Regions from separate parts of the Saccharospirillum sp. HFRX-2 genome, predicted to be linked through region 2. Evidence: predicted binding sites of a transcription regulator. Region 2 holds the regulator's gene; each other region holds the start of a gene.

Region 1 (9,713 bases), on a different contig from region 2:
CACTCCGGCAGGTTTGCGCCGACAAAATACGCCCAGGCCAGGTTGTTCAGGGTGATCGCCACCTGATGATAGTTGGTGGTTTGTTGCAGTCGTTGCAGCGCCGCCTGAAAGGTATCGCGCGCGGCGGCCAGTTCGTTCTGGTTCAGCCGTAACCAGCCCAGGGCACTGAGCAATGGTACATCGTGGCTGGGTGAGTCGAGTGTTTCGGCCAGATGCAGCGCCAGATACAAACAACGCAGCGCCCGGTTGTGACGGCCGACGCGTGACGCCAGGGTCGCCATCGAATGCAGTATCTTGATCGCCGCGACCTTGTTGTTCAGCCGGCGGGCCCATCCCAGGCTGCCGACCAGAGCTTTGCGCAAATAAGTCAGTTCACTCGGGCTCAGGCTCGATGCCCAACTGACCTGAGCAAAGCGAAAGGCGTACAGGAAATCGTCGTTGCGCTCCATCGGCAGCAAGGCTTCCAGCCGATGCTGGCTGGTCTCTGGCAAGCGCCGATGTTCCTGACCATAGAGCAGGGCTTGCAGCAGCAACCATTGGCGTTCGCGCAGCAGCCAATCGGCGTTTTGCCGCTCGACACTTTGCAGCGCCGATTGAGCGTGTTTGATCATCTGCCAGGCATCGCCCAGTCGATATTTGTGCAGACCGCACCAGGCCAGCCGCAGATAAGCATCGAACTGCCACAGCGCATCACCTTCCTGACGCGCCAGTTCGAGCAACTCGTTGAGCGCCGTGATGGCACCGTTGTAACGGTCGCTGTAGAACAACGCCTCGGCTTCGAGCAGCAGTAAATCGTAGCGGTGATCGTTGACCAGAATGATCTGGCGTTCGTCCAGCATCTGGTTGATCTGGTCACACAGCGCCAGCGTTTCTTCGTGACACAGCAAGGCGTGGTTTTGCAGTGCCTGTTGAATCAGGGTGGGAATGCTCTCGCTCTTGATCGGGTCGAGCAGCGGCCAGTTGGGCAGGCTGCTGTTGCTCGGCGGCAGGTCGATCAACCAGCCCGCCTGGCTGACGGCATGGCCCGGCGGTGCTTCCAGGGCGATGCTGTCGACCAGCGGTAATTGGTCGGCATCGTTGGCGACCAGGATCATCACCTTAGCGGCCAGCGTTGGTCGTTGTCGGCCAAGCCATTGTTGCAGCGATGTACTCGCCCAGTGACCACCGGTTAACGCAATCAACACCGGGCGCTCGGTGGTGAGCGCCGCCAGCAGCCGCACCAGGTCGTCACCCATACTTAAGGATTGTTGAATAACGTGGTCTTTGAGCAACAAAGGTGGGCGCCGCAGGTAGTGATCGACCAGTAACTGGCGCCAAATGGTGCGATTGGGTGGGTAAATGTTGAGTTCGGCAAACCAACTGTCCAGATCGGACGGACCGCGTTCGCTGTACAGGCGCGACACCACATCCAGCAGCGGGTAATAGCCATAAAAAGCGGCATCCGGACCGAGTTGATAATGAAAGCGACGCGGCGTCGGGTTGGGATGGAAACCATTCACCAGGCTGCCCAGGCTGGCACCGTTGGCATCAGCAAACAGCAAGATTTGTCCCTGCCCGCGGGCACTGAGTTGCCAGGCATTATCCAGCAGTCTGAGCGGGTACTTCTGATCCATCTGGCACACCGGTCGCGGATTGACGTTCGAGTATAAACGAAAGCCAGTAAGTTCGAACTTCGAGCAGTCCTCAGTTAATTCAAACCGAATTGCACTATTTTGGTTCGCATATTTACCGATAAGAGCACTTTTGGTGCACTATAATTTTGAGAAGCCCCGAAATCGTGCATTAAATCCCTGCGTTCAATGGCCTGCTTCTTGCGTACAGCTGCCTGCGGCTCGCGAGCGCACTTGGATCCACAGGAATTTTTTTGTGCCAGACACCGATTTTTTTCGCCAGTTGGTGGATCACCAGTTCACCGCTGTCATCCAGCTGGACGACAAGCTGATTGTTGAACACGTCAACCCGTCGGCGGAGTTATTGCTTATCCGTTCGGGCAAGCAGGTGCTCGGCCAGCCCTTCTATGCACTCTTTGTGAACCCGACTGAGATTCGGGAAGTGCTGATGTCGGCGGTTGATGAAGGTACCACCTTGTCGGTGCGCTCGGCGCAGTGGCAGTTGGTGCACCGCGAAGCCATGACGCTCGATTTCATGGTGACGCCCTATATGGAAGACGAGCAGTTACACCTGATCGTCGAGATGTTGCCGGCCGATCGTGCCATGCGTATCAGCCGCGATGAGGGATTGATCGAACAGACCGAAACCACTCGCCATCTGGTGCGTGGTGTGGCGCATGAAATCAAAAATCCCTTGGGCGGTATTCGCGGCGCGGCGCAATTGCTGGCCAGTGAATTGCCCGATGCCTCCTTGCAGGAATACACCCAGGTGATCATTGAGGAGGCCGACCGGCTGCGCAATTTGGTGGATCGGATGTTGGGCAGTCATCAGGTGCCGAACAAGATGCCGGTCAATATTCACCAGATTGCCGAGCGCGTCTATTCGCTGCTGAACGTGGAAAGTGGCGACCGGATTGAACTGGTGCGTGATTACGACCCCAGCATTCCGGATATGGAAGCCGACGAAGCGCAGCTGATACAGGCGGTGTTGAACATTGCCCGCAACGCCCTGCAGGCGCTGCTGGAAAACGACATCGTTAAGCCGACCATTACCTTGCGCACACGCACGGTGCGGCAATTCACCATCCGTCAGCATCGTTATCGACTGGTGGTGCGGCTGGATGTGCTGGACAACGGTCCGGGCATTCCGCCGGAAATGTTGGAGAAGATTTTTTACCCGATGATTTCGGGACGGCCATCGGGCACTGGGCTGGGACTGTCCATCGCCCAGCAGATTATCAATTATCACGCGGGCGTTATTGAGTGCGATTCAGTACCGGGTTCGACTCGTTTTAGCGTCTATTTACCTTTGGAGGGGCTCAATGAGCAGTCTTAATCGCGTCTGGATCGTCGACGATGATCGGTCGATTCGCTGGGTACTGGAGCGAGCCTTTGAAAAGCAGGGCATCGACAGCCGCAGCTTTGAAACCGGTGAAGCGCTGCTGCGCAAGATCGACCAGGATCCGCCCGATGCCATCATCAGCGACGTGCGCATGGAAGGCATCGACGGTCTGGAGCTGCTCAGCCGCATTCACGATCATCATCCTCAGGTGCCGGTCATCATCATGACCGCCCATTCCGACCTGGACAGCGCCGTGGCGTCTTTCCAGGGCGGCGCTTTCGAATATCTGCCCAAGCCGTTTGATGTCGAAGAAGCCGTTTCCCTGGTCGAGCGTGCCATCGAGCACACCCGCCAAAAGCAGGCGTCGGCCGAGCCAGCGCCGGCCTTAGGTAACACCGAAATCATCGGTGAAGCGCCGGCGATGCAGGAAGTGTTTCGCGCCATCGGCCGGCTGTCGCAATCGAATATTACGGTGTTGATCAACGGCGAATCGGGCACCGGTAAAGAACTGGTGGCGCACGCGCTGCATCGTCACAGCCCGCGTCGCGACAGCCCCTTTATCGCCTTGAACATGGCCGCCATCCCGCGCGATTTGATGGAATCGGAATTGTTCGGTCATGAAAAAGGCGCCTTTACCGGCGCGCAGGGCCAGCGTCGGGGTCGCTTCGAACAGGCCGACGGCGGCACGCTCTTCCTCGATGAAATCGGCGATATGCCGTCCGAAACCCAAACTCGTTTGTTGCGTGTGCTGGCCGATGGCGAGTTCTACCGAGTCGGTGGTCACACCGCCGTGAAAGTCGATGTGCGCATCATCGCGGCGACGCACCAGAATCTGGAAAACCTGGTTAAAGAAGGCCGTTTCCGAGAAGACTTATTCCACCGCCTGAATGTCATCCGTATCCATCTGCCGCGTCTGGCCGATCGTCGTGAAGACATTCCGCGCCTGCTCGAATTCTTCCTGCATAAAGCCGCCGAAGAGCTGGATGTGGAGCCGAAATCCCTGCGTCCGGAAACCGAAACCTATTTGAGCCGCCTCGATTGGCCGGGCAACGTCCGCCAGTTGGAAAACACCTGCCGCTGGATCACCGTGATGGCCTCCGGTCGTGAAGTGCTGGTCTCAGACCTGCCGCCGGAACTGCTTGATGAAACCCAGGCGCCGGTGGCCAGCGAAAACTGGGAACAGGCGCTGCGCAACTGGGCCGATCGTGAACTGGCGCGCGGCGAACGCCGTTTGCTCGATAACGCCGTGCCCAGTTTCGAACGCATCATGATCGAAACTGCACTCAAGCATACCGCCGGCCGCCGTCGCGATGCCGCCGAACTGCTCGGCTGGGGCCGCAATACACTGACCCGCAAGATCAAAGAACTGGACATGGAGATGGAAGCGCCGGTCGAAGAAGACGACTGAGCACTGGTTACATCTAGGAACGCCTCCAGTGGCATGCACTCTTGCTGGGAATGCACTGGAGGCCAGCCCGCCAAGGCCGTAGAATAGGGCGCCTTTCTTACCGCCTTTATAGCCCTGGGAGCAATCATGTCCGATATCAAGAAGGTCGTTCTGGCCTACTCCGGTGGCCTCGACACCTCCGTCATTGCCAAATGGATTCAGGAAACCTATCACTGCGAGGTCGTCACCTTTACGGCCGATATCGGCCAGGGTGAAGAAGTCGAACCGGCGCGCGCCAAAGCCAAAGCCTTGGGCATTAAAGAAATCTACATCGACGACCTGCGCGAAGAATTCGTGCGCGATTACGTCTATCCGATGTTCCGCGCCAACACCATTTACGAAGGCGAATATCTGCTGGGCACCTCCATCGCCCGTCCGCTGATCGCCAAACGCCTTATCGAAATCGCCAACGAAACCGGTGCCGATGCCATCGCGCACGGCGCTACCGGTAAAGGCAACGACCAGGTGCGTTTTGAACTCGGCGCCTACGCGCTGAAACCCGGCGTGAAAGTCATCGCTCCTTGGCGCGAATGGAACCTGAACTCGCGCGAAAAACTGATGGCCTATTGCGAAGAGCATTCCATCCCGGTCGACTTCAACAAGAAAGGCAAAAAATCGCCGTACTCCATGGACGCCAACCTGCTGCACATTTCCTACGAAGGCGGCATTTTGGAAGATCCCTGGGCCGAAGCCGAGGAAGATATGTGGCGCTGGTCGGTCAGCCCGGAAGCAGCACCGGATAGCCCGACTTACCTGGAACTGAGCTACGAGAAAGGCGACATCGTCGCCATCGATGGCAAAGCCATGAGCCCGGCCGAGGTACTGGCCTACCTGAACAAGGTTGGTGGTGATAATGGCGTTGGTCGTCTGGACATCGTCGAAAACCGTTACGTCGGCATGAAGTCCCGTGGTTGTTACGAAACGCCCGGAGGCACCATCATGCTCAAGGCGCACCGGGCCATCGAATCGATCACCCTGGATCGCGAAGTCGCGCACCTCAAAGACGAACTGATGCCCAAGTACGCCGAAGTGATTTACAACGGCTACTGGTGGAGCCCGGAACGGCGCATGTTGCAGGAAATGATCGACGCCTCTCAGGAGCGCGTGAACGGCAAGGTTCGCGTCAAACTCTACAAAGGCAACGTCATCATCGCCGGTCGCCAGTCCGACGACAGCCTGTTCGATGAAAGCATCGCCACCTTCGAAGACGACGCTGGCGCCTATAACCAGAAAGACGCCGAAGGCTTTATCAAACTGAACGCCCTGCGCATGCGCATTGCCGCCAGCAAAGGTCGCAGCCCGCTGAAATAAACAGCGGGATCAAACCGTAAAAAGGGCCGCTATTGCGGCCCTTTTTTATGCACACTAGGTTGGCATCAGTTGGAATGATCGTGCAGGTAGAGGTCGGTGTTTTTACCGACTAACTTGCCCGCCCAAATCAAGAACACCCACACCAATAAACCGAACGGCAAATAACCGAAATAGCCGACCAAGGGCATATCGGAAAAGATATGAATGACGTTCACATAGGGCACGTCATAATTCCAGTAATGCGGGTTGGTGGGGTAACCGAGGTCGGGGTTGGCACTGCCATAGTTCCACAATTCCCAAAAGAAACCATTACAGATCGACGCCAGCGCAATCAACAACGTCGGTGACCAATCTCCTTTGGCCATGGCGGAGAAAGGTGTCCAAATATTCAGCCGCTGCATCATGCCGATGATCACTGCCATCGGGCCGATCCAGATGCTCCAGAACATGCCGAATGGGAAGAACACCAGCAGGACGATAATGATGACACCAAAGATGATCAGGTTGTTGCCTTTGACGCTCCACTTGGGGCCATTTTGGTAACGCGCGACCAGTTTGGGAAAGCTGTTGAGTAAGTTGAACCACTGCATAATGGCTGGCCAAACGGTGCTGTAGGCCACCAGATACATGCACACGATCAGGCTGTGCGGCAGCTCTTCCATATGGCCATTGGGGTAATACCAGTTGGACTGCACAAAGAAGTTATAGAATTCGAAATACAGCCAGCCGACGACCGATGTCAAAGCACTGAACAGCATCAAACCCGGTTTGGTGGCGAGCAATGATTTGCCGTCGTTCTGCCGATAATTAATGCCATCAAGCATAACGATAAAACCCCACCACAGTGGGCTGAAGGCGTAGTAAACCAGAGTGCCCAGTGCCGGTGGTCGGGCCCACATCAGCCACCAGAAAAACAGCATCACCGCACCGCCGGCCCAGAACCACCAGGGCAGATTTTTCCTGGCTGGCGCCGGTTGCACCGGGCCACCTTGAAAGCCCAGGCGTTTTGGCCAGAGATAAACAGCGGCGATAAAAAGCGCGACGGCCGACACCGCAATGAAATAGATGAGATTAAAACCCGGTGTGCCGGGAACCTGAACCGGAGGGAAAATACCGAAGCTGGGCGGCAGGTGGGATGGGTAAGCAAACCAGGCGGCGGCCATGGGTACTAGCAACGTCAGCAGCATCGGCCAGATCAGTGACCACTTCGAAGCGTTCATAGACTTTCCTTTTTCAAAGGTTACTTCCCAGTCAGAAGTCAGCGCTTGCTGACCGAGTCTGACCACTTCAATAACATGCGTTTCAACTCTTCCAGTTTGATGGGCTTGACCAGCACATCGTTCATGCCAGCCGAGCTGCAGTTATCCAGGTCATGATCGGAGGCGTTGGCGGTAAAGGCAATAACCGGATTGCGAAAGCCTTGCTGACGCAGGTGCCGCGTGGCTTCCAGACCATCGATGATGGGCATTTGCACGTCCATCAGCACAATATCCGGGAAGTTCGAGCCGATGTAGCGGATGGCTTCTTCGGGGCGTTCGAAACCAACGCAGTCAACGTTCAGCCGGCGCAACATGCCCATCAGTACTTTCAGGTTCACCAGGTTGTCGTCGACGGCCACGATCTGCATCTGGCTGAGCAGTCGATTGACCTGTTCCGGAGGCTCGATCGCCGCCGGCGTTTCCAGCAGGTGCGCCAGGCTCATGCGGGCGTAGGGCAGCAGTTCGATATCGATGGTGTCGTTGTTGTGTTCCGAGCCGGTGGCGTTATGCACATACCATTTTACCGGTACCGCGGTGTCGCTCAGCCGTTCGTGTACCACAGCGTCAAAGTTCTTGGCGATGACCAGCCACAGCTGGACCGCCGGCAGATTTTGCTCCGGCAGGTCGGCGATGGCCAGTTGCACCACCGGTGCCATACCGAATCGCGTTAGATCTTGCCGCAGCAAAGTTGCCAGTTCTTCACTTTCATAGATCAACCCGAGCGGCTGGGCGGTGGTCGCGGGCTCGGCAAAAGGGCCTATATCGGGCAGTTGAAAATAGAAGTGACTGCCACGGCCGGGTTCGCTGTCGGCACCCAGGTCACTGCCCATCAGGTTGACCAGTTTCGAAGCAATGTGCAGACCGAGGCCGGTGCCACCATAGCGACGGGCGATGGAGGCATCGGCCTGGGTGAAGGCGGAGAACACGCTCCGCAGTTTGTCGGCATCGATGCCGATGCCGGTGTCGCTGACGCGAAATTCCAGGTGCTGGTTATCCAGTGGTCGAATGGTCAGGCGGATGTCACCCTGCTCGGTGAATTTAAAAGCATTGCTGAGCAGGTTGGCGAGCACCTGCTTGATACGGTTTTCATCGCCCGTTAATTGCCGAGGTACCCGGGCATCGATATCGATGGTCAGGCAAACTCGGTCGCGATTGAAGGCATTGCAATAGAGTCCGCCCAGTTCGTCGATGGCGACATCGAGATCGAATGCTTCGTTGACCAGATCAAGTTGGTTAGCGTTGAGCTTGGCCAGATCGAGAATGTCGTTGATCAGATAGAGCAGGAAATTAGACGAGGTATGAATGGCTTGAATATGACGCTGAACTCGGGTCGGCAAACTGTATTGATCGATCAGTTCTACCGAACCCTGAATGGCATTTAAAGGCGTGCGTAATTCGTGACTGACGTTGGCTAGAAAACGTTCCTTGGTTTCCAGCGCCTGGTTGGCGGCCAGCAATGCTTCCTGAGTGGCAAATAGCCCGGCTTCCTTTTCGCGATAGACCATGCCTACCTGATGGCTGATGACCAGCGATAACAGAATCACTTCGATGGCGACGGCAAAGAGCCCGACGTGTTCGACGAAAAGCGTTTCGGAAAATGCCAGGCTGGAAACGGCAATGGACATCAGTCCCGGAATAAAAAAAGCGATGTTGGCGACCAGATAATAACGCGCGGTGCGATTGCCCTGTATCAACCGGGTTATGCCCGCGCTGATACCATAGAGCGCAAACAGCCCAACACCATAACGCGCCAATTCCAGTGACCAGGTCGGTTGCACCAGGGCGATCACCCAAAACACCATTAACAGCCCGATAATGCCGTGCCCGATGCGCGTCAAGGTGCGCGAGGTGTAGCGATTGATATTCAGCAACACCATGACGAAGGCGATATAAGCCGGGTTGGATGCGGCAACAATGGGAATGCTGATTAAATAAAAATTCTTGATATGAAACAGGTCGGAAAACACCAGCAGGGCAGCGCCGTTATAGACGAAATTACCCCAGATAAAAACAGCGTAAAAAAAGTCGCCTATTCGGCGTCGGCTTAAACCCAGGACGATGTAATAGACGCCCATCGAGAAAAAGATACCCATGCCAATCAGAGTGATGGCGTTGCCGATTTTGATCGACTTCAAATAGCCATCGAAGGGGAAAATCTGCGGCACCGGGTCAGCCAGATAGAAGGGACTGTCGAGTCGAGTCAGGATTTGATACTGACCCGGCGGCAGGGCAATTAAGCGACTGTGGCGTAGAAAAATAGGGTTGTAGACTTCGCTTTGAATACCGCCTTCAAATTCAGCGACCTGCTGACCATTTTCATCGAATACCCAATGATGAAACAGGCCGATAACAGAAGAATTCCGGAAGTCCAAAAAATGGCGAATGGGCTGGTCTGATTGCAAGGTCATCAGATGCCAGTCGACACCGCCATTCCAGTTGATGGTAAGGTCAGTCTGGACGCTGCGCAGGGTTTCGGCATCCAGTCGTTGCGGCTGCCAATCGTCAGGCAGTGATAACCAATAGCTGCGTGTGTCCAGGCTTTGTTCTTCCGCCCAGAGCAAGGTTGGCAACGCAGTGCAAGCGAGTAAAAACCACAGCACTACCCAAAGACGACGTACTGAACGTAATGGCACGATAGCGGGTTTCCCTTGTTGACCCCAAGTCAGCCAACCAGACCGGTAGCGTGCAGTGATGGCGTATATACCGGACTCCTTGGTAGCCTTATTAGACCTGTCGGAAATAAC
Region 2 (9,713 bases):
TGCGGTCCGTGAGTCAGCAGTTTGGTGATCGGCAAGAGCCCGACATAGCGAAACTGGCGGTTGACCACCCAGAGTGAATCCAGGTGATCGGGTAGCTCCAGCCGGCGCAGATAACGCAATACCGTTTCCACGGTAACGTCAGCGCGCACCGTGATCAGGTCGGTATTCATCAGGCCGCCGGCGGTGTCTTCCGGATAGGCCAGCAAGCCTTCCACGGTCGCCCGAGCGGACGGTGGCATCAGTGACAAAACTTGATGCGTAACCGGTTCGGGAATCTGTTGCAGCAGGTCGGCGAGGTCGTCGTGGTCGAGATCCTGGGTGGTTTCCAGAATCTCGTGGGCGTTCATCTGCGCCAGAAAAGCTTGTTGCAGGTCTTCATTCAGATGCGGCAGCACCGCGCCCTGGCGTTCATCGCTGAGAAAATCCCACAGCAATTCACGGATGCGGCCGGGGGACGACTCGAGAATATGGGCCAGATCGGCCGAGGCGAGGTCTTCGTCGCAATAGCGCTGTACCCGATCCAGATCACCCGCTTCCAACGCCTGCAACAGACCGGCGCGGTCGTGGTCGTGCTGTTCCAGGTGCGGCGTGGTTGGCATGGGACGTCCCGGTTGCCGAGGTGAGCGATCGAGGAGGAGTGTAGCCTTTAGTTCAAACCGTAATAAAGAGGTCGATCGGTAATCCTGAAATGAAAAACAGGCACAAGCCCGTTATTCGTCTTCGCCAAAACGATCCTGCACCAGCGCCAGAATGGCGGTCCAGGCTTCGGCCGCATCCGGGCCGTCGATTTCCACGTCCAGGTCGGTGCCTTGGCTGGCGGCGAGCATCATTACTGACATGATGCTTTTGGCATCGGCTTCGCGGTCATCCTTGCTCAGCGTAATACGGCTTTCATAGTTACCGGCTACGCCGACCAGTTTGGCAGCAGCGCGGGCGTGCAACCCCAGTTTGTTGATGATGGTGAGTTGTTCTTGAATCACGCCTGATCATTTCCCATGTCGCGGTGGCGCAGCTGAACGTTGGCGTTGCCAGTGGCAAAGGTTTTATGCAGCTGCTCGGCGAGAAAAACGCTGCGGTGCTGACCACCGGTGCAGCCGATTGCCACAGTGAGGTAGGAGCGCTGGTTGGCTTCGTATTGATGCAACCAGCGGTCGAGAAAGCGACGGATGTCTTCAAACATTTCGGTCACCGCCGGAGAGGCGCGCAGAAAGTTCTGAATCGGTTCGTCTTTACCGGTGAACATGCGCAGCGATTTGTCCCAATAGGGATTGGGCAGGCAGCGCACATCGAACACCAGGTCGGCATCACGCGGCACACCGTGTTTGAAGCCGAACGACAAAAACTGCAAGGCGATGCCGCCGGGCTTGTCGATCAGCCGCTGCCGTACCTGGTCGCGCAACTCCTGCAACGACAAACCGCTGGTATCGATTTTCAGACTGGCCAGATTAGCCACCGGCGCCAACAGTTCGCCTTCCACTGCTATGGCTTCGGCCAGGGATCGATCGGCATTGGTCAGCGGGTGTTTGCGCCGCGTGGCAGAGAAGCGTTGCAGCAGTATGGTTTCTTCGGCATCGAGATAAAGAATGTCCGGCTGCAGTGTTTGCGGCAGGGATTTCAGGATGGCAGGCAAGCCATTGATGGCATCGGAGGCGACCCGTGCATCGATACAGACCGCTACGTCCGGCTGGGCGGTACTGGCGGTCATCCAGTGGACCAGTTCCGGTAACAAGGCCGGTGGCAGGTTATCGATGCAATTAAAGCCTGCGTCTTCAAGCGCGTTCAGGACGGTACTCTTGCCCGACCCTGAGCGTCCGCTGATGATGACCAGCCGGAAATCGGGATGCGCCATGGCGATCAGAGGCCCTGAATAAATTGCTGATAAAGGGTCTGGCTGTCGGAGGCCTGGCGCAGTGATTTCACCAAGGCGCTGTCGTTGAATCGTTCCACCACAGCGGCCAGTAAATTGAGATGATCGTCGGTGGCCGCTTCAGGCACCACCAGCACGAACAAGAGGTCGACCGGTTTGCGGTCGGGGGATTCAAAATCGACGGCTTCGTCGAGTTTGGCGAGCGCAGCGATGGGGCGTTCAATCTGCGCCAGACGACAATGCGGTACAGCAATGCCTTGGCCTAAACCGGTGGAACCCAGGCGCTCACGGGCAATCAGCTGATCGAAAAGATCGACTTCACCAACACCATCAAGTGAAGCCGCCAAGCGTTCGGCCAGACTCTGCAGAACGCGTTTCTTGCTGACACCGAACGCGCCGGTATAGACGCGTTCGGATGAGAGGACCTGGTCCAGTTGAATCATGGTTAACGAGAGTTCCCGTGCATGCGGTCGACCGTTTTTTCCTTGTGCTTGAGCAACTGGCGGTCGAGTTTGTCAGTGATCATGTCAATGGCGGCGTATAAATCATCGTGTGCAGCATCGGCGTGCAACTGAGCCCCCTTGATGTTCAGCGAAGCTTCCGCTTTTTGCCGATTTTTTTCAATACTGAGCGTCACCTGGACGTTGCCGATCTGATCGTAGTGTCGCTCCAGTTTTTCCAGCTTGGAGGCAACATAGTCGTGCAGAGCTTCAGTAACTTCGACGTGTTGACCGCTGATGTTGACTTGCATAGTCCGCTCCTCATGCAGTGACAATGATTCAGGCCATGATGTCGGCCGGCTTCCTTGAGTGCTATCCCTGGTTTCAGTCTAGCTCCTGATTCAATCTTTGCGGTGAGAGGCTGCTACTTCAAGCCTGCAGTCGTTCGAAAATCTGATCTAAATCAAACTCTTACGTTCATTTGACGGAGGAATATGCATGGCCTCCCGGTACTTGGCGATGGTGCGTCGGGCGACCTTGATGCCCTGGTCGCCAAGCAAGGTGGCAATTTTGGAATCACTCAGCGGTTTGCGCGGGTTTTCCGCCGCGACCAGCTTGCGAATGATGGCGCGAATAGCGGTGCTCGAACATTCGCCACCGCCTTCGGTGCTGACATGACTGGAGAAGAAATACTTCAGCTCAAAAATACCGCGCGGGGTGTGCATGTATTTTTGCGTGGTGACGCGCGAGATAGTCGATTCGTGCATCTCGACCGCCTGCGCCACATCATGCAGCACCAACGGCTTCATCGCTTCTTCACCGTGTTCGAGAAAACCGCGCTGATGTTCAACGATATTAGTCGCCACTTTCAGCAGCGTTTCGTTACGGCTTTGCAGACTTTTAATGAACCAGCGCGCTTCCTGAAGATGATCTTTAAGGTAGGTGTTGTCGCTGGAATTATCGGCGCGTTTGACCATCGAAGCGTAGGATGCATTGACGCGCAGTTTGGGCGCGATGTCCGGATTTAACTCAACCAGCCAACGATTGTTTTTGATGTCTTTGCGCACCATGACATCGGGCACCACATATTCGTCTTTGCCGCTTTCGATCTGGTTGCCCGGTCGCGGGTTCAGGCTTTGAATCAGCAGAATAACGTCGCGCAGGTCGTTTTCTTTTAGCCGCGTTTTACGCATCAGTTGGGCGTAGTCGCGTGCGCCAAGCAGGTCCAGATGATCTTTGACGATCTTAAGCGCTTCCTGGCGGCTGGGGGTTTCTTCGGGCAGTTGGTTTAATTGAATGCTGAGACAGTCGGACAGATCGCGGGCGCAAACGCCGGCGGGGTCGAAATGCTGAACGCGGCGCAGTACCGCTTCCACTTCGTCCATTTCCAAGGGGTCGTCTTCACTGGACAATTCTTTGTCCAGGCCTTCAAAAATTTCATCGAGGCTGGACTGCAAATAACCTTCGGCATCGACGCTTTCAATGATGGCTTCGGCGATCAGTCGATCGCGATCGGTCATGGTGGTCAGGTTGAGCTGCCAGTTCAGATGATCCCAAAGCGAGTCGGTGGTGCCGTAAACGTTCTCGAAATTGAAGTCGTCATCACCAGACGGTAAGCCATGACTGGTCGGTGTGTGGGTGTAGATGTCGTCCCAGGATGAATCAACCGCCAGATCATCCGGAATGTGTTCCTGAATTTCCATTTCCTGGCGATTGTCGGAATTGTCGATCAGAGTTTCGGCTTTGGCCCTGTCGCCATTCAGTGAATCGCCATTATGGGATTCGCTGGTGTTGGCATGGTCATGTTCGCCATCGCTGCTGTTGCCGCTGTCGTCTTCGCGAACCTCCAGCATGGGGTTGGTTTCCAACGCCTCCTGAATTTCCTGTTGTAAGTCCAGGGTCGACAGTTGCAGGAGACGAATGGCTTGCTGCAGTTGCGGCGTCATCGTCAACTGCTGACTCATTTTAAGTTGTAAGGAGGTCTTCATAGAGGTGTTAATACGCCTTTGGGCCTGTTAATTACAACGAGTCCTGACGGGAACCTTGCCGTCATAGCCGGAACTGGTCGCCTAAATATACCTCACGCACGGTGGCGTTGTTGAGTACATCCTCAGCTGTTCCTTCAGCGATGATATGTCCGTTGCCAACGATATAGGCTTTTTCGCAGATATCGAGCGTTTCACGGACGTTGTGATCGGTGATCAAAACGGCAATGCCGCGATCGCGCAAATGATGAATGATGCCTTTGATGTCGCCTACGGAAATCGGATCGACACCGGCAAAGGGTTCGTCCAGCAACACCACCGCCGGTTCCATGGCCAGGGCGCGGGCGATCTCTACGCGGCGGCGCTCACCACCGGACAGCGCCATACCCAGGCTGTCGCGGATGTGGTTGATGTTGAACTCATCGAGCAACGATTCCAACCGATCGTGGCGCTCACTGCGCGACAACTCTTTACGCGTCTGCAGCACGCCGAGAATGTTGTCGGCGACACTCAGCTTGCGAAAGATCGACGCTTCCTGAGGCAAATAACCGATACCGTGGCGTGCCCGGGCGTGCATGGGCAGTTTGGTGACAGCGGTATCGCCGACGTAGACCTCGCCATTGTCGGCAGGAATCAGCCCAACAATCATATAGAAGCAGGTGGTTTTCCCCGCGCCATTGGGGCCGAGCAGACCGACGATCTGACCAGGCTCCACGCTGAGGCTGACATCGCGTACCACCGGGCGTCTGCGGTAACTTTTGGCCAGGTGTTTAGCGTGCAATAAACTCATTCAGTCCACCGCTCCTGGCTGGATGATCCAGGTTGCCTGAGGTGCTTCAGGATTTTCTGTCTGGCTGCGTACCGAGCGCACACTGAGTGTTTCTTCAACCAGATTGTATTGGATGTAGTCAGCGTTGATTTCGCTGTCATTCTGCTCCAGGCGCCCGCCGCCTTCGGTGATAATGATGTCTTGTTGTGGCCGGTATTCGATGCGCTGACCTTGCACATGGATCAGCGGTTCGCCGACATTCGGCTGTTCCTGATAGCGCGCCGGTTCGCCACGCGCTTCGAGAAATTCAATCACGCCGGTGGCCGGGTCGCGGGTGACATCAAGGGTATCGGCCCAGACTTCCAGGCTGCCCTGCTTGAGGTGAACGTTGCCCTGAAAATGCGCTTCGCCACTGCCGCTGCGAAAAGCGCCCTGGTCGGCCTGAATGGTCATCGGCTGATCGCGATCTCCGGGCAGTGCCAAAGCGGCACTGCTGCACAGGCACAGTGCGGCGGCGGTCAAGGTCATGCGCCAGCGCCGCTTGGAATCAGTCGACCTCATAATGAATGGCTACCTCGGATTGCAAAGTAAGGACGGGGTCATCCGTCGTTAGATCGGCGTTGAATCCCACGCCTGTGGCCACCTGCGGACCCTGGGTGAGTCTAACAGGCTCAGGTGTGCTGACGAAGTCGCCATTTTCGGTCACCTGCAGCCAGTCGGTTGCCAGTTCCCAGCGAGCCAGGTCGCTCAGCTCATGCACTCTGACGGCATTTTCGAAGATAACGTCGCCATTACTGAACAGCGTGGCGGCCTGTGAGCGGATGGTCCAGTCGGGACCGTTGTCGCGAATCAGCCGCACGGTGGGGACCGTCACCTGACTGTTGCCGCTGTCCTGGTAATAGGCAAAGGAACTGGCCACGGTGTAAAGGCTCGGTTGGCCACTGGTGTCATAGCGGGTCTGCTGGAAGGTACGGATAAACAGATCCGGTGGGTCTTCCGGCAGTTGTAATTCAGTATTGAAGCTCGGCGGTGCTTCGGCCGGGTGCCACCAGATAATAGCGGCCAGCACCAGGAGCGCGGTTGCGATGGGCAGAACCGTACGCAATCGAGGCATCAGGCCACACCTGCACGCAGAATGTCGTGCATATGAACGATGCCGACCGGTCGATCTGCATCAACGACAACCAGAGCGGTAATCTTGCGCGATTCCATTTCAAACAGCGCTTCGGCTGCCAGGTGTTCGGAAGAAATGGTCTTGGCGCCAGCGTGCATCACGTCGGCGATCGGCGTTTGATGCAAGTCGATGCCGGCATCCAGGGTGCGGCGCAAATCGCCATCGGTATAGACGCCGAGCAGTTGGCCGTTGTCGTCCACAATGGTGGTCAGACCGAGGCCTTTGCGGGTCATTTCCAGCAGCGCATCGCGCAGTGGCGTGGTGGGTGTGACGGCCGGAAAGGCGTCGCCGCGGTGCATGATGTCGCCGACTTTCAACAACAGCTTGCGTCCCAGGCTGCCACCAGGATGAGAGAAGGCGAAGTCGTCGGCGGTAAAGCCGCGCGCTTCAAGCAGCGCAATGGCCAGGGCATCACCCATAACCATTGTTGCTGTGGTCGACGACGTCGGTGCCAGATTGAGCGGACAGGCTTCCTGCTCGACGCCACAATAAATGTGGGCATCGGCAGAGCGACCCAAGGTGCTGTTGGGGTTGCCGGTCATGCCGATCAGCCGGGCGCCGAGTCGTTTGATCAGTGGAATCAGCGTGACGACTTCGTTCGACTCGCCAGAGTTGGACAGGGCAATGACCACATCGTCACCAGTGATCATGCCCATGTCGCCATGGCTGGCTTCACCGGGATGAACAAAGAAGGCCGGTGTGCCGGTGCTGGCCAGGGTCGCGGCTAACTTGTTGCCGACGTGGCCTGACTTGCCCATGCCGGTGACCACGACCCGACCTTTACAAGCCAGTGCCAGATCACAGGCGCGTTCGAAACCGGCATCAAGATGAGCGCCCAGCGACTGCAGAGATTCGATCTCCAAGCGCAGCGTGCGTTGAGCCGATTCCAGGTAATTGATCGTTGCGTGCATAGACCGTTTCTTGTCCAAGGGTTCTGAACTGGCGGGCTAGATTACCACAAAGCTGATCTGTCTAAACTGTGCACGGCATCATCTTTGCTGACCTTTGGCATCTCGCACCCAAAGCGCTTCGCCCTTAGAATAGGTGGCGCATACCGAAAGGAGAAATGAATGAGTGTCATGCGAAGGATGTCGGCCCTGTTGATCGGTGTTGGGTTGTCATTGAGCACAGCAGTGAAGGCTGAGACCTTTACTCCCAGTCAGTCGGCCGAGCAGAGCGTGATCGACGGTGTTGAGCAGGTGTTGACCGTTGTCGAGAAATACAACAGCGGCGACGCCGGTGATCGCCAAGCCTATCTGAATGAAGTATCCGAGGTGCTGGAACCTTTGATCGGCTACACCGTCATCGTCAGTCGTATTATGGGCGATACGCTGCAAACCGCGACCAATGAACAGAAACTGCGCTTTCTGGAAGTGTTCAAGCGTTCGATGATCAATACCTACGCGGGTGGCCTCTATAACTTTGGCGCCTTCGAAGTGCGCCTGGTGGACGATCAGGACAATGACGACGATAGCGTGCGCAACACCCGGGTCCGGCTGGAAGCGGTATCACCGCAGGGCCAGCGTTACCCGATGGTACAGAGCGTCTACTACAGTCAGGCTTCTGAAGGCTGGAAAATGCAGAACGTGATTTTTAACGGCATCAATCTGGGGGTGACCTTCAAAACCCAGTTTGACCAGATCTACCGCGAGCAAGGTGGTGATCTGGACGCGACCATCGACGAATGGGAGCGCATCACTGCCGAATCGTTCGAAGCCAGTCAATTTCAATAAACACCGCACGTTAAAACGGAGGTCGCTCGACCTCCGTTTCTCCATTTCGATTTACGCTCGCTTTCCGTATAATCGCCACCCCTTTTTATCGGATTCAACGCAGAGAGACCTATGTCAGCCGACGATGTGAAAGCTATGCTGGTCGCGGCCCTGCCGGATGTCGACTTCGACGTCGACGGTGCAGGTGCCAAATTTTCTGTTCGTGCCGTCGGTGACCTCTTTGCCGGCAAGCGTCCGGTTCAGCGTCAGCAGCTGATCTACGGCGTGTTGAACGAAAAAATTGCCAGTGGCGAAATACATGCCGTCACCATGGCCCTCTACACACCGGATGAATGGTCCGCCGCGGAGAAATAAACCTTGGATAAATTATTGATTACTGGTGGCGCACGCCTGGACGGTGAAATTCGTGTTTCTGGCGCCAAAAACGCTGCACTGCCTATTATTGCTGCCACCTTATTGACCAAAGAGCCGGTAACGGTACGCAACCTGCCGCACCTGAACGACATCACCACCATGATCGAACTGCTTGCCTGCATGGGCGTGGAAGTGGTCATCGGTGAAGACATGAGCGTCGAAGTTACCGCCGGCACCATTCGTAATATGACCGCGCCCTACGAGCTGGTGAAAACCATGCGTGCTTCCATTTTGGTGCTCGGTCCGTTGCTGGCGCACTTCGGTGAAGCCAATGTGTCGCTGCCCGGTGGTTGCGCCATCGGCAGTCGTCCGGTCGATCTGCACATTCGTGGCCTGGAAGCCATGGGCGCGCAAATCGACGTCGAAGACGGCTACATCCGTGCTCGCAACGAGGGTCGCTTGAAAGGTGCGCGCATCTTCTTCGACAAGGTCACCGTAACGGGCACCGAAAACATTCTGATGGCTGCAACGCTGGCCGAAGGTACCTCGGTACTGGAAAACGCTGCCAAGGAACCGGAAGTGGTCGACCTGGCCAATTGTCTGATCGCCATGGGCGCCAAGATCACCGGCGCCGGCACCGACACCATTACCGTGGAAGGCGTTCCCAGCCTGCACGCAGCCGACTATTCAGTGCTGCCTGACCGTATCGAAACCGGTACCTATCTGGTTGCTGCGGCCATTACCCGTGGCCGGATTCGTCTGCGTGAAGCCGATGCATCCACCATGGATGCGGTGCTGGTTAAACTGCGTGAAGCGGGCGCCAATATTGAAGTGGGTGAGAACTGGATCGAACTGGATATGCAAGGGCGTCGTCCCAAGGCCGTGGATGTGATTACCGCGCCATATCCGGCATTCCCGACCGATATGCAGGCGCAGTTCACCACCTTGAACGCCATTGCCGAAGGCACCGGCACGGTTGAGGAAACGGTGTTTGAAAACCGCTTTATGCATATCAATGAGCTGGAGCGCATGGGCGCTGATGCTCACATCAAAGGCAATACTGTGGTGATTACCGGCCACGAAAACCTGACCGGTGCACCGGTAATGGCGACCGATTTGCGCGCCTCTGCGTCTTTGGTGCTGGCCGGTCTGGTGGCATCCGGTTCGACGCTGGTGGATCGCATCTACCACATCGACCGCGGCTACGAATGCATCGAAGAAAAACTGGCTCAGCTGGGCGCAACCATTAAACGGGTTGCTGGCTAAAGAGCCTTGGCCTGCCACGGACGGCAGGCCGTATTGATAACATTGCCTGCTAACCTCGCCCCGTACCGAGGTCAATTCACCGAAGATCAAGAGCATATTGTCCGAGCATGGCTAATCCCGCTGAT
Region 3 (9,713 bases), on a different contig from region 2:
ACTGGCAGCCGGCGGAGGCGTTGACGATTCTGAGCCCGACGCCGGTGCTGATCCGGCCTGATCGTTCGGGGAGATGGCGTCGAGTAATTCTTCAAATTCGGCATCGGTGATGTCATCACCGGGCTTGGGGGCATCCTGGGCGACGTTGGAAGCTTCCTCGGCGGTGTCTGCTGCCACCGCTTGTTCGTCTTCAGCAGGGGCTTCGTCCGCCGAAGCCGGCGCAGCGTATCGATGCAGCAGCGCCACCAGTTCTTCATCGGCAGGCTGAGGTGTTTCGCCATTACTGACTTGAGCGAACATTTCGTTGACGTTATCGAGGCCACGCAACACCGCATCCATCAGATCAGCATCGATCTGACGCAAGCCATTACGCAACGTATCGAAGACGTTTTCCGCAGCGTGGCAACAATCGACCAAGGGTGTCAGTTGCAAAAAACCAGCGCCGCCTTTAACGGTGTGAAAGCCCCGGAAAATGGCGTTGAGCAAATCCCGGTCGTCCGGGCTGCGCTCCAGTTCAATCAGCTGTTCGGACAATTGCTCTAGAATTTCACCAGCCTCAACCAGGAAATCCTGTAAAATCTCTTCGTCCGCTTCGAAGCCCATGCTGCTCTCCTAGACCCCAATCAAAAACCAAGACTGGACAATAGATCGTCCACATCGTCCTGGCTGGATACGACACCCTCAGCATTGGCATTGATCTGAGGTCCTTCGCCTTTATCGCTGACTTCAGCGGTCTTATCGGCGTCAACCTCTGGGCCTTCGCGAACGATGCCAGTTATTTCATCGACCTGGCTGGCCATAAAGACCAAATCCACCAGACTGGCTTCGACCTCCTTGACCAAACTGGTAACTTTATTAATGACCTGACCGGTCAAATCCTGAAAATCCTGTGCCAGCAAAATGCTCGACAGATTGCTGTAGAGCGTTTCGGATTGATCATTCAGCAGAGTAAAAAACCCATCTAAATGCCAATACAGCGAACGAAACTCTTCGGCGCTCATATCCCGATCGACCAGGCGTTTCCACTCGCTTTTCAGACGCGCAGATTCTTCCTTTAACGCACCGGCCACCGGCATGCTTTCTTCGACCAGATCCAAGGTGGTATTGGCCGCTTTTTCCGTCAAAGTAACGACATAACCCAGTCGGTCAGTGGCTTCGGACATTTCCGAAAGCTCCTGCACGCCTTCACCCGGTTTGGCATCAATATGAAAGTTGGTGATGGCGCTGTGCAACGCTCGGGTGAGCCGGCCGACTTCCTGATAGAGCCCCCGATCACGCGCATCCTGCAATTCCTGGAGCGTTTCCAGCGCCGATTCGGTTTCCCCTGCTTCAATACGCTGATGCAGTTCTGCGGCCTTTTCTTTCAATAAATCGGAAAAGGTCGTTCCGGCATAATGTTCGGTCCGGGCCTGTTGTAGCTTAGCCAGAATCGCAACCGCTTCGTCCATATTCTCGTGCTGAACCTGCTCCAGCAGAGCTGGAACCATGGCTTTAAGCGCATCGAGAAACTCAGGAGATAATTTTTTGTTGTCTGGAACAGCCATAACGGCCTCTTTGGTCAACCCTTAACACCGGCTATCAGCCATCTACCCGTTCGAAGATTTTATCGATCTTCTCTTTCAAGGCGGCCGCAGTGAACGGCTTGACGACATAGCCATTGACGCCTGCCTGAGCAGCAGCAACGATCTGATCGCGCTTGGCTTCAGCGGTAACCATCAAGACGGGAATGGATTTCAGACGTTCGTCCGAACGGATTTTCTTGAGCAGTTCGATACCGGTCATGCCCGGCATGTTCCAGTCGGTTACCACAAAGTCGAAATCGCTGCTTTGCAACATCGGCCATGCACTGGAACCATCGTCTGCTTCGTGGGTGTTACTGAAGCCCAGGTCGCGCAAAAGATTCTTAACAATGCGCCGCATCGTTGAAAAATCGTCGACAACCAGGATTTTCATGTTCTTGTCCAAGATGACCTCCTCTAGCCTCACCCGACAAACTGCTTACTGTCTTTATGATAGACGCTGGTAACCGGCTATCCAGTCTTGAGAATGCCTTTTCACTGACCGTCGTGGCTCTAAGCGCTAACTCAAGCCCAATTGTGTTACCACAACTGCGAATGAGAGCACCCACAAGACTCGTCAAGGTCTGTTGGCATCTGTATCGACCGGTGATCGCGATAGTTTAGAGCGTCCGGAAGCCGACTAGTCTACCCCAACAGCGGCCGTGATACAGCCTGACTGAAAGGGCAAATACAAGTGGCTACCACTCGCTCATACGGGCACGCAGGCGCATGGCGGCCTGGGTATGGATTTGACTGATGCGGGATTCACTGACGCCCAGAACAGCGCCGATTTCCTTGAGGTTGAGCTCTTCGTCGTAATACAGCGACAACACCAGTTGCTCACGTTCTGGTAACTGCTTGATGGCATCAGCCAACTGGTGATTACGCTGGTCAGACTCCACTTCCGAATGCGGTGCCAGGTGCTGGCTGTTACCTACCTGGTAATCCTGCAGATCACCATTGCCCTGCTCCATCAGCTCTTCAAAGCTGAACAGCCGTGAGCCTTGAGTGTCTTTGAGCAGGGAGTAGTAGTCGTCCAGACTCATCTCCAGCACAGCGGCGACTTCCTGATCCTGGGCGTCGCGGCCTTCGCGCATTTCGATCTCGCGAATAGCATCGGCAATGCGGCGCGAATTGCGGTGTACCGAACGCGGAATCCAGTCACCCTTGCGCACTTCATCGAGCATGGCACCGCGAATACGAATGCCGGCGTAGGTTTCAAAACTGGCACCCTTGGTATGATCGTAATTCTGTGCAGCCTCAAACAAGCCGATCATGCCCGATTGCACCAGGTCTTCCAGCTGTACGCTTTCTGGCAGACGAGCCAGCAAGTGATGGGCAATGCGCTTGACCAGCACACCCTGCTCGTTTACCAGGCGGTCGTAATCGACCTTTTTTTCGGTCTGATACATAGTGTAATGCTGCACCGACATGTCAGGCGACTCCAGTAGTCCCCTGGACCAGCCGCTCCACAAAAAATTCGAGATTTCCCCGAGGTGTGGTTGGCAAGGGCCAGGTCGCGACCTTCTGGGCCAGTGAACGATAAGCGATCGCGGCTTTGGACCGCGGATACGCCTCGACAACGGCCTTCTGGCGCTGGACGGCCTTACGTACCGATTCATCCATGGGTACTGAGCCGACATATTGAAGCGTCACATCCAAAAAGCGATCCGTGACCTTCGATAATTTATTGAACAGCGCCTGACCTTCATTGGGCGTACGGACCATATTAGCCAACACCCGGAAACGATCCATCTTGCAGTCGCGGTTCAACACCTTGATCAAAGCATAAGCATCGGTCACCGACGTGGGTTCGTCAGTCACCACCATCAGTGTTTCCTGAGCAGCGCGGACAAAGGACGTGACCGTCCGCGAAATACCGGCGGCGGTATCGACAATCAAGACGTCCATATCGTCGCCCAGATCACTGAACGCACCGATGATGCCTGCGTGTTCCTGTTCGCCCAGGTTGGCCATGCGCTGGGTGCCAGACGAAGCCGGAATGATGCGAATGCCACCGGGACCGGGTACCAGGATATCGCGCAGCTCTGCCTCGCCAGACAACACATCGCCGATATTGCGGCCGGACGAAACGCCCAGCAGCACATCGATGTTGGCCAAACCCAGATCGGCATCGAGCAACACCACTCGCTTGCCTTGCTCCGCCAGTGCCACAGCAATGTTCACGGACACATTGCTTTTACCTACGCCGCCCTTACCACCGGTGACGGCCAGTACCTGTATCGGTTTCAAACCACTCATTCGCTCGTTTAACTCCGTTAGCCCAGTATAGGCAATTACCATCGTCTTTGATGGCCCTGTGTCAGCTCGCCTGGGCAAGCCCTGGGCGTGTTTCATCCAACGCGCGCGCCAATCGTTTCACCAGCCGCACCGGATCGACACTGTCAATATCCTGCGGGATGCGCTGACCATCGGTGTTGTACCACAAAGGCCAGCGGTGACGCAGCAAGCTGTCAAAAACACTGCCAAAACAAGGCGCTTCATCCAGCTTGGTAATAATGGCGCCCGCCAGATGTTGACTCGGAAACGCCTGAATAAACTGGTTCAGACTGTCGCTGTTGGCAGTCGCCGGCATCACCAGCACGCTTTGGATGCGCGCATCCAGACCCGTATCGACTACCTGCTCGCGCCACTGACGCAACGCCTCGGCGCTGCCGCTGGTGTCGATCAATACCAGATGATAATGCGCCAGCTCTTGCAGTGTTTCCGCCAGGCTGTCGTCCTCACCGAGGGCGCGATAATCCACACCCAAAATCTGACTGACCGACGCCAGGGTATCCTGGGCCCCCAGCTGGTAACAATCGGTACTGACCACCGCCACCTTGGCATGGCCACGGCGTTTGACCGCCCGGGCCGCCAGCTTGGCCAGCGTTGTGGTTTTGCCGGCGCCGGTTGGGCCACAGAGTGCCACCACGCCGCCTTCAGTCAACGGATCAAACACCGGCACCGACAGGCCAGAAGCCAGCCGCGCCAGCAGACGACGCCAGTTGGCATCCAGAGCAGCATCACGGTTGTAGTGACGCAACAGCGAACGCTGCACCGATTCACCCAACCCCAGGGCGCGCAAGCGGCCTTCCAGTTTTTCCAGCTGAGGCGTTTGTGGCCCCACCACCGGCGCCTGTAAAAAATCGCTTTGCTGTTTGAGCATTTGACGCAGACTGTCGATTTCCTGACGCATCAGGGTCATCAATTCCTGGTCGGACTGAGCGCGCAGCTGGGTTGGCTGAGCCTCTGCTTTCGGCGTCGGCCGCTGTGCCGCCTGCTCGACACGCTGCTGGGCTTCCATGGCACGTGCCAGGGGAGAATCCAGTGTCTGATCGGCAGCAGAACTGCTGGTCGCTGAGCGGTCCGGTGCCAGATCACCAAAGGCAGCACGACTGTGCGGCGCCAGATTTTCCAGCAATCCCTTCAGGCTCTCAGTATCCAGCTTGGGCTGACCATCATTCTGGCGCGGATGTGCCTTGATAATGGCATCCGGGTCCGGTGCGGCCGGTCGGTTGGCTTCAAAGCGAGCGAATTCTGCCTCATCGACACCAGCGACAATCTCGGTGCCCTCGGGCAGTTTGCGCGTCGACAGAATCACCGCTTCCGGCCCCAGAGCCTCGGCAACCTGCTTCAGCCCAACCTGCATGCTGGCAACGACAAAGCGTTTCACTTTCATCGATTTATCCTCACTGACCGCCTACCGTGGCCACGATGGTGATGTGTTTGTTATCCGGTATTTCCTGGAAACTGAGGACCTTCAATCCCGGCACGCCGTGGCGAACAAAGCGCGCCAACAACATACGAATTGAACCGGAGACCAGCAGGATGGAGGGCTTGCCCTCACCTTCCAGACGTTGCGACGTCTCTTGCAAAGATTGCTGCAGTCGCTCGGCCATACCCGGCTCCAAGGTCACACCGTCAAGATTTCCATCATTTCCGGCCTGTTGAACAGTCTTCTGCAACAACTGTTCCAACCCTCGATCCAGAGTGATCACCGGTATTTCACGCTCGTTACCAACGATGCCCTGGACGATCATGCGCGACAGTCCCATGCGCGCTGCGCCAGTCAGGATGGCGATATCCTGGCTCTTCGGCTGCAGATTGGTCAGCGACTCGGCAATGGTCCGCAGGTCGCGCACCGGCACCTCTTCCATCAGCAGGTTCTGCAACACCTTGAGCAACTGACTGAGCGTCAAAGTATTGGGCACCAGTTCTTCGGCCAGCTTGGGCGATTTCTTGGTAAGCAGATCCAGCATCTGCTGGGCTTCTTCATGACCGAGCAGTTCATAGGCGTGCTGATGCAGCAGATGGTTAACGTGCGTCGCCACCACCGTACTGGCATCGACCACGGTGTAGCCGAGCGTCTGGGCGCGATCACGCTGCGTCGACTCAATCCACACCGCTTCCAGACCGAAAGCCGGGTCCTGGGTCTTGATACCGTCTAGCGAGCCGAACACCTGGCCCGGATTAATCGCCATATCGCGATCCGGATACACCTCAGCTTCAGCGATTCCCACGCCCATCAGCGTCAGCCGATAGGCATTGGGCATCAGATCGAGGTTGTCGCGGATATGAATCGACGGCACCAGAAAACCCAGGTCCTGAGACAGCTTCTTGCGAATGCCTTTGATGCGGCCGAGCAATTGCCCGCCTTGTGAGCGATCCACCAACGGAATCAGGCGATAGCCGACTTCCAGTCCGACAATATCGACCGGTTGCACATCGTCCCAACTGAGCTCTTTGGTATCACTTTCAACGCTGGCCACCGGCGGTGCGCCACCGGGTTCGACCTTGCCGGTTTTAGCGCTCGCCCCGGCACCACTGGGCGCCGGTGCGCCGGGCAGGAAAGATTCGCCGGCGGCAACTTTTTGGCGGTAGACAATAAAGAGCGCACCGACCAGACAGATAAACGCCAGTGACAAAAACACGAAATGCGGCATACCGGGCAGCACGCCCATGACCCCGATCAGAAAAGCAGCGATGCTCAGCGCCCGAGGCGTAGAGAACATCTGATGCAGAATCTGCTCGCCCATTTCCTGGCTGTTGGAGTTGCGCGTCACCATGATGGCCGCGGCAACCGACAACAACAGCGACGGAATCTGTGCAACCAGACCATCACCGATGGTCAGCAACGCATAGCGTTCCACCGCCTGACCGAATTCCAACTGATGCTGCAACATACCGATGGCCAGACCACCGAAGATGTTAATCGCCAGAATCAGAATACCGGCGATGGCATCGCCGCGAACAAACTTTGACGCACCGTCCATGGAGCCATAGAAGTCGGCTTCCTGGGCGATCTCAGTGCGGCGGGTTTTGGCGGTTTCGGCATCGATCAGGCCTGCGTTCAGATCGGCGTCAATCGCCATCTGTTTGCCGGGCATGGCATCCAGGGTGAAACGCGCGCTGACTTCCGAGACCCGGCCGGCACCTTTGGTAACCACCACAAAATTGATGATCATCAGGATGGCAAAAACGATAAAACCAACGGCGTAATTACCGCCAATCAAGACCTCACCAAAGGCCTCGATCACCTGACCGGCAGCGTCACCGCCCTCATGGCCATAGAGCAACACCACCCGCGTCGACGCCACGTTCAGCGCCAGACGCAACAAGGTCGCGACCAGAATGATGGACGGAAAGACGGCAAAGTCGAGCGGACGCAGTACGTAGATGGTTACCAGCAACACCACGATCGACAAGGCGATGTTAAAGGTGAAAAAGGAGTCCAGTACAAAGGGCGGTACCGGCAGCGTCATCAAGCCCAGTACCAGCAACAACATCAAGGGCACACCGAGGACGCGCTGCGTCATCAGTTTGGCATTGGTGCGGGTGGAGCTGAGAACGGCGCCGCGATCGAGACCGCGTACCTGGGTTCCCAACCCTCTTACATTATCGAGGAAAGCCATCTGTCAATAATCAGGCGAATCTGTAGGTTCAACAGACTGTTTGCACGGATCGGGCCAGAATGAGATGGCACTCTCAAATTGCTCGGAACAGCGTCACAACCGAGCGTGACTTACTGCTGCGGAGGCGGCTCGTCCTCACGCAGATCGTCGGGAATCGGGAAGTCCGGTTTGGCTTCCGGCTTGGGCGCACGCCCTTTGCGCCACTGATCAATCTGATAGACGTAAGCCAATACCTGAGCCACAGCGATGTACAAGCCTTCCGGGATCTCATCGCCAATCTTGGTGTGGTAATAAACCGAACGCGCCAAGGGTGGAATTTCCATCACCGGTATTTTGTATTCGTTGGCGATTTCACGAATTTTCAAAGCGGATTCATCGATGCCCTTGGCCAGCAAGACGGGCGCCGGCATGGAATTAGGCTCATACTTCAGCGCTACTGCAAAGTGGGTCGGGTTGGTGATAACCACGTCGGCATCGGGCACATCCGACATCATGCGACGGTTCGCCATTTCGCGCTGCAACTGACGAATCTTACTTTTCACCTCAGGCTTACCTTCGGTGTTTTTATATTCTTCTTTGATCTCCTGCATGGTCATACGCAATTTCTTGGTATGACTGTAAATCTGAAAAGGAATATCCAGCGCCGCAATAATCAAAGTACTGGAGCAGATAATTAAAAAGGTCCAGGCCAACAGGACGACCGCATGTTTAATGGCGGGTTCGGTCGGCTCAAACACCATCGACAGAAAATCGTTTTTCAGGCCGAACAGTGCGATAACCGACACCGTGCCGACCACCAAAACCTTGCCCCAGCCTTTCAGCAACTCAACCAGCGCATTCATCGAAAACATCCGCTTGATACCCGACAGCGGATTAATACGGCTGGCTTTTGGCGCCGCAGCCTTGGCGGCAAAATTCCATCCGCCCAAGGCAATGGGACCGACGATGGCAGCGACTAACAACAGCGCAAAGACCGGCACCAACGACCAGAGTGCTTCAAAGATCGAAGCTTCCAGATAACGCAGCGCAACGATGGTGTCCCAACTGGCTTGACGATCGAAACTGAAGGTGAATTTCATGATACCCAACATCGACTCGCCAACGCTGGGTCCGAACAACAACATACTGACAGCACCGGCTAACAAGACGGCGCTGGTGTTCAACTCACGCGAGCGCGCGACATTGCCTTCTTCACGCGCTTTCTGGAGTTTTCGTTCCGTGGGTTCTTCGGATTTCTCCTGGGAACTGTCGTTCTCATCTGCCATGACGTCTTACCAGGCCATTAAGTTGCGCATAAAATCGACATGAATGCCGACCAGCCTTTGCACCATGGGATAGGCCGCCCAATAACTGGCCCAGACAATCACCAGACCAGCCAGCATGGAGACCGGAAAACCCAGGGTAAACACGTTCAGCTGCGGCGCGGCACGAGTCATCACACCGAAGGTCAGGTTGACCAACAGCAAGGCGGCAATGGCCGGCAGTGCCAGCATCAGTGACGCGCGAAACACCCAGGAACCAAACTCCGCAGCAGCCAGGAAACTACCCTGGTTAAAACTGATCGGTGCCACCGGCAGCACATCAAATGAATCGGCCAGCACTTCCAGCACCACCAGATGACCATTAATGGCCAGAAAAACCAGCGTCACCAAAACCTGATACCACTGCGCCAACACAGCCACATTAATGCCGTTGGCCGGATCCACCATCGAAGCAAAGCCCAGGCCCATCTGCATCGAAATAATCTGACCTGCCAAAACAACCACCTGCAAAATAGCCAGCACCACAAACCCCAGCACCACACCGATTAATATCTGATGCGCGATGATGACCAGGCTGCCCAGGCCGGTCACTTCGATCATCGGCATGGGCGGCAAAATGGGATAAAGCGCCGTAGTCCAGACAAAGGCCAATAACACCCGAACCCGCACCGGCGTCACCCGTGCGCCCAGTACCGGCACGATCATAAAAAAGCCAGTGATGCGGAAAAACGGCCACATATAGTGGCTGATCCAGGAGGCGATCTGGGCGTCAGTCAGTTCCACTTCGCTACCCGATCAGGATGGGAATATTAAAAATAATGGTATTGGTGTAATCGACCACCTTAGCAACAATCCACGGACCGGTGACGATCAAGACCACCAGGGTGATGATCAAACGCGGCAAAAAACTCAGCGTCTGTTCGTTAATCTGGGTGGCGGCCTGAAAGGTCGCGACGATCAAACCAACAACCAGTGAA

Evidence for each region. The regulator sigma-54, encoded in region 2, starts transcription at its own class of promoters, with help from an activator protein. The targets are predictions, from matches to a motif close to TGGCACNNNNNTTGCTNT.
Region 1: glnL (nitrogen regulation protein NR(II)) is a predicted target of sigma-54. The motif match lies at 1,615-1,632, and genes of this name have one in related genera.
Region 3: flhA (flagellar biosynthesis protein FlhA) is a predicted target of sigma-54. The motif match lies at 7,514-7,531, and genes of this name have one in related genera.

The regions. Positions count from the first base shown of each region.
Region 1 covers NZ_JBEBMU010000001.1:1,302,322-1,312,034, forward strand. The annotation lists gene ABMA60_RS06095 (diguanylate cyclase domain-containing protein) at 1-1,613, opposite strand, end outside; gene glnL (nitrogen regulation protein NR(II)) at 1,867-2,946, shown strand; gene ntrC (nitrogen regulation protein NR(I)) at 2,933-4,360, shown strand; gene ABMA60_RS06110 (argininosuccinate synthase) at 4,487-5,710, shown strand; gene ABMA60_RS06115 (mechanosensitive ion channel protein MscS) at 5,776-6,930, opposite strand; gene ABMA60_RS06120 (ATP-binding protein) at 6,969-9,602, opposite strand.
Region 2 covers NZ_JBEBMU010000007.1:11,469-21,181, reverse strand. The annotation lists gene mgtE (magnesium transporter) at 1-599, opposite strand, end outside; gene ABMA60_RS14210 (HPr family phosphocarrier protein) at 711-980, opposite strand; gene rapZ (RNase adapter RapZ) at 977-1,849, opposite strand; gene ABMA60_RS14200 (PTS sugar transporter subunit IIA) at 1,855-2,310, opposite strand; gene hpf (ribosome hibernation-promoting factor, HPF/YfiA family) at 2,313-2,618, opposite strand; gene ABMA60_RS14190 (RNA polymerase factor sigma-54) at 2,766-4,295, opposite strand; gene lptB (LPS export ABC transporter ATP-binding protein) at 4,357-5,082, opposite strand; gene lptA (lipopolysaccharide transport periplasmic protein LptA) at 5,083-5,589, opposite strand; gene lptC (LPS export ABC transporter periplasmic protein LptC) at 5,609-6,175, opposite strand; gene ABMA60_RS14170 (KpsF/GutQ family sugar-phosphate isomerase) at 6,175-7,146, opposite strand; gene ABMA60_RS14165 (phospholipid-binding protein MlaC) at 7,306-7,968, shown strand; gene ABMA60_RS14160 (BolA family protein) at 8,080-8,322, shown strand; gene murA (UDP-N-acetylglucosamine 1-carboxyvinyltransferase) at 8,326-9,588, shown strand; gene hisG (ATP phosphoribosyltransferase) at 9,696-9,713, shown strand, end outside.
Region 3 covers NZ_JBEBMU010000006.1:68,770-78,482, forward strand. The annotation lists gene ABMA60_RS13175 (chemotaxis protein CheW) at 1-603, opposite strand, end outside; gene ABMA60_RS13180 (protein phosphatase CheZ) at 624-1,544, opposite strand; gene cheY (chemotaxis response regulator CheY) at 1,579-1,965, opposite strand; gene ABMA60_RS13190 (RNA polymerase sigma factor FliA) at 2,258-2,971, opposite strand; gene ABMA60_RS13195 (MinD/ParA family protein) at 2,994-3,821, opposite strand; gene flhF (flagellar biosynthesis protein FlhF) at 3,883-5,241, opposite strand; gene flhA (flagellar biosynthesis protein FlhA) at 5,252-7,474, opposite strand; gene flhB (flagellar biosynthesis protein FlhB) at 7,585-8,739, opposite strand; gene fliR (flagellar biosynthetic protein FliR) at 8,746-9,519, opposite strand; gene fliQ (flagellar biosynthesis protein FliQ) at 9,524-9,713, opposite strand, start outside.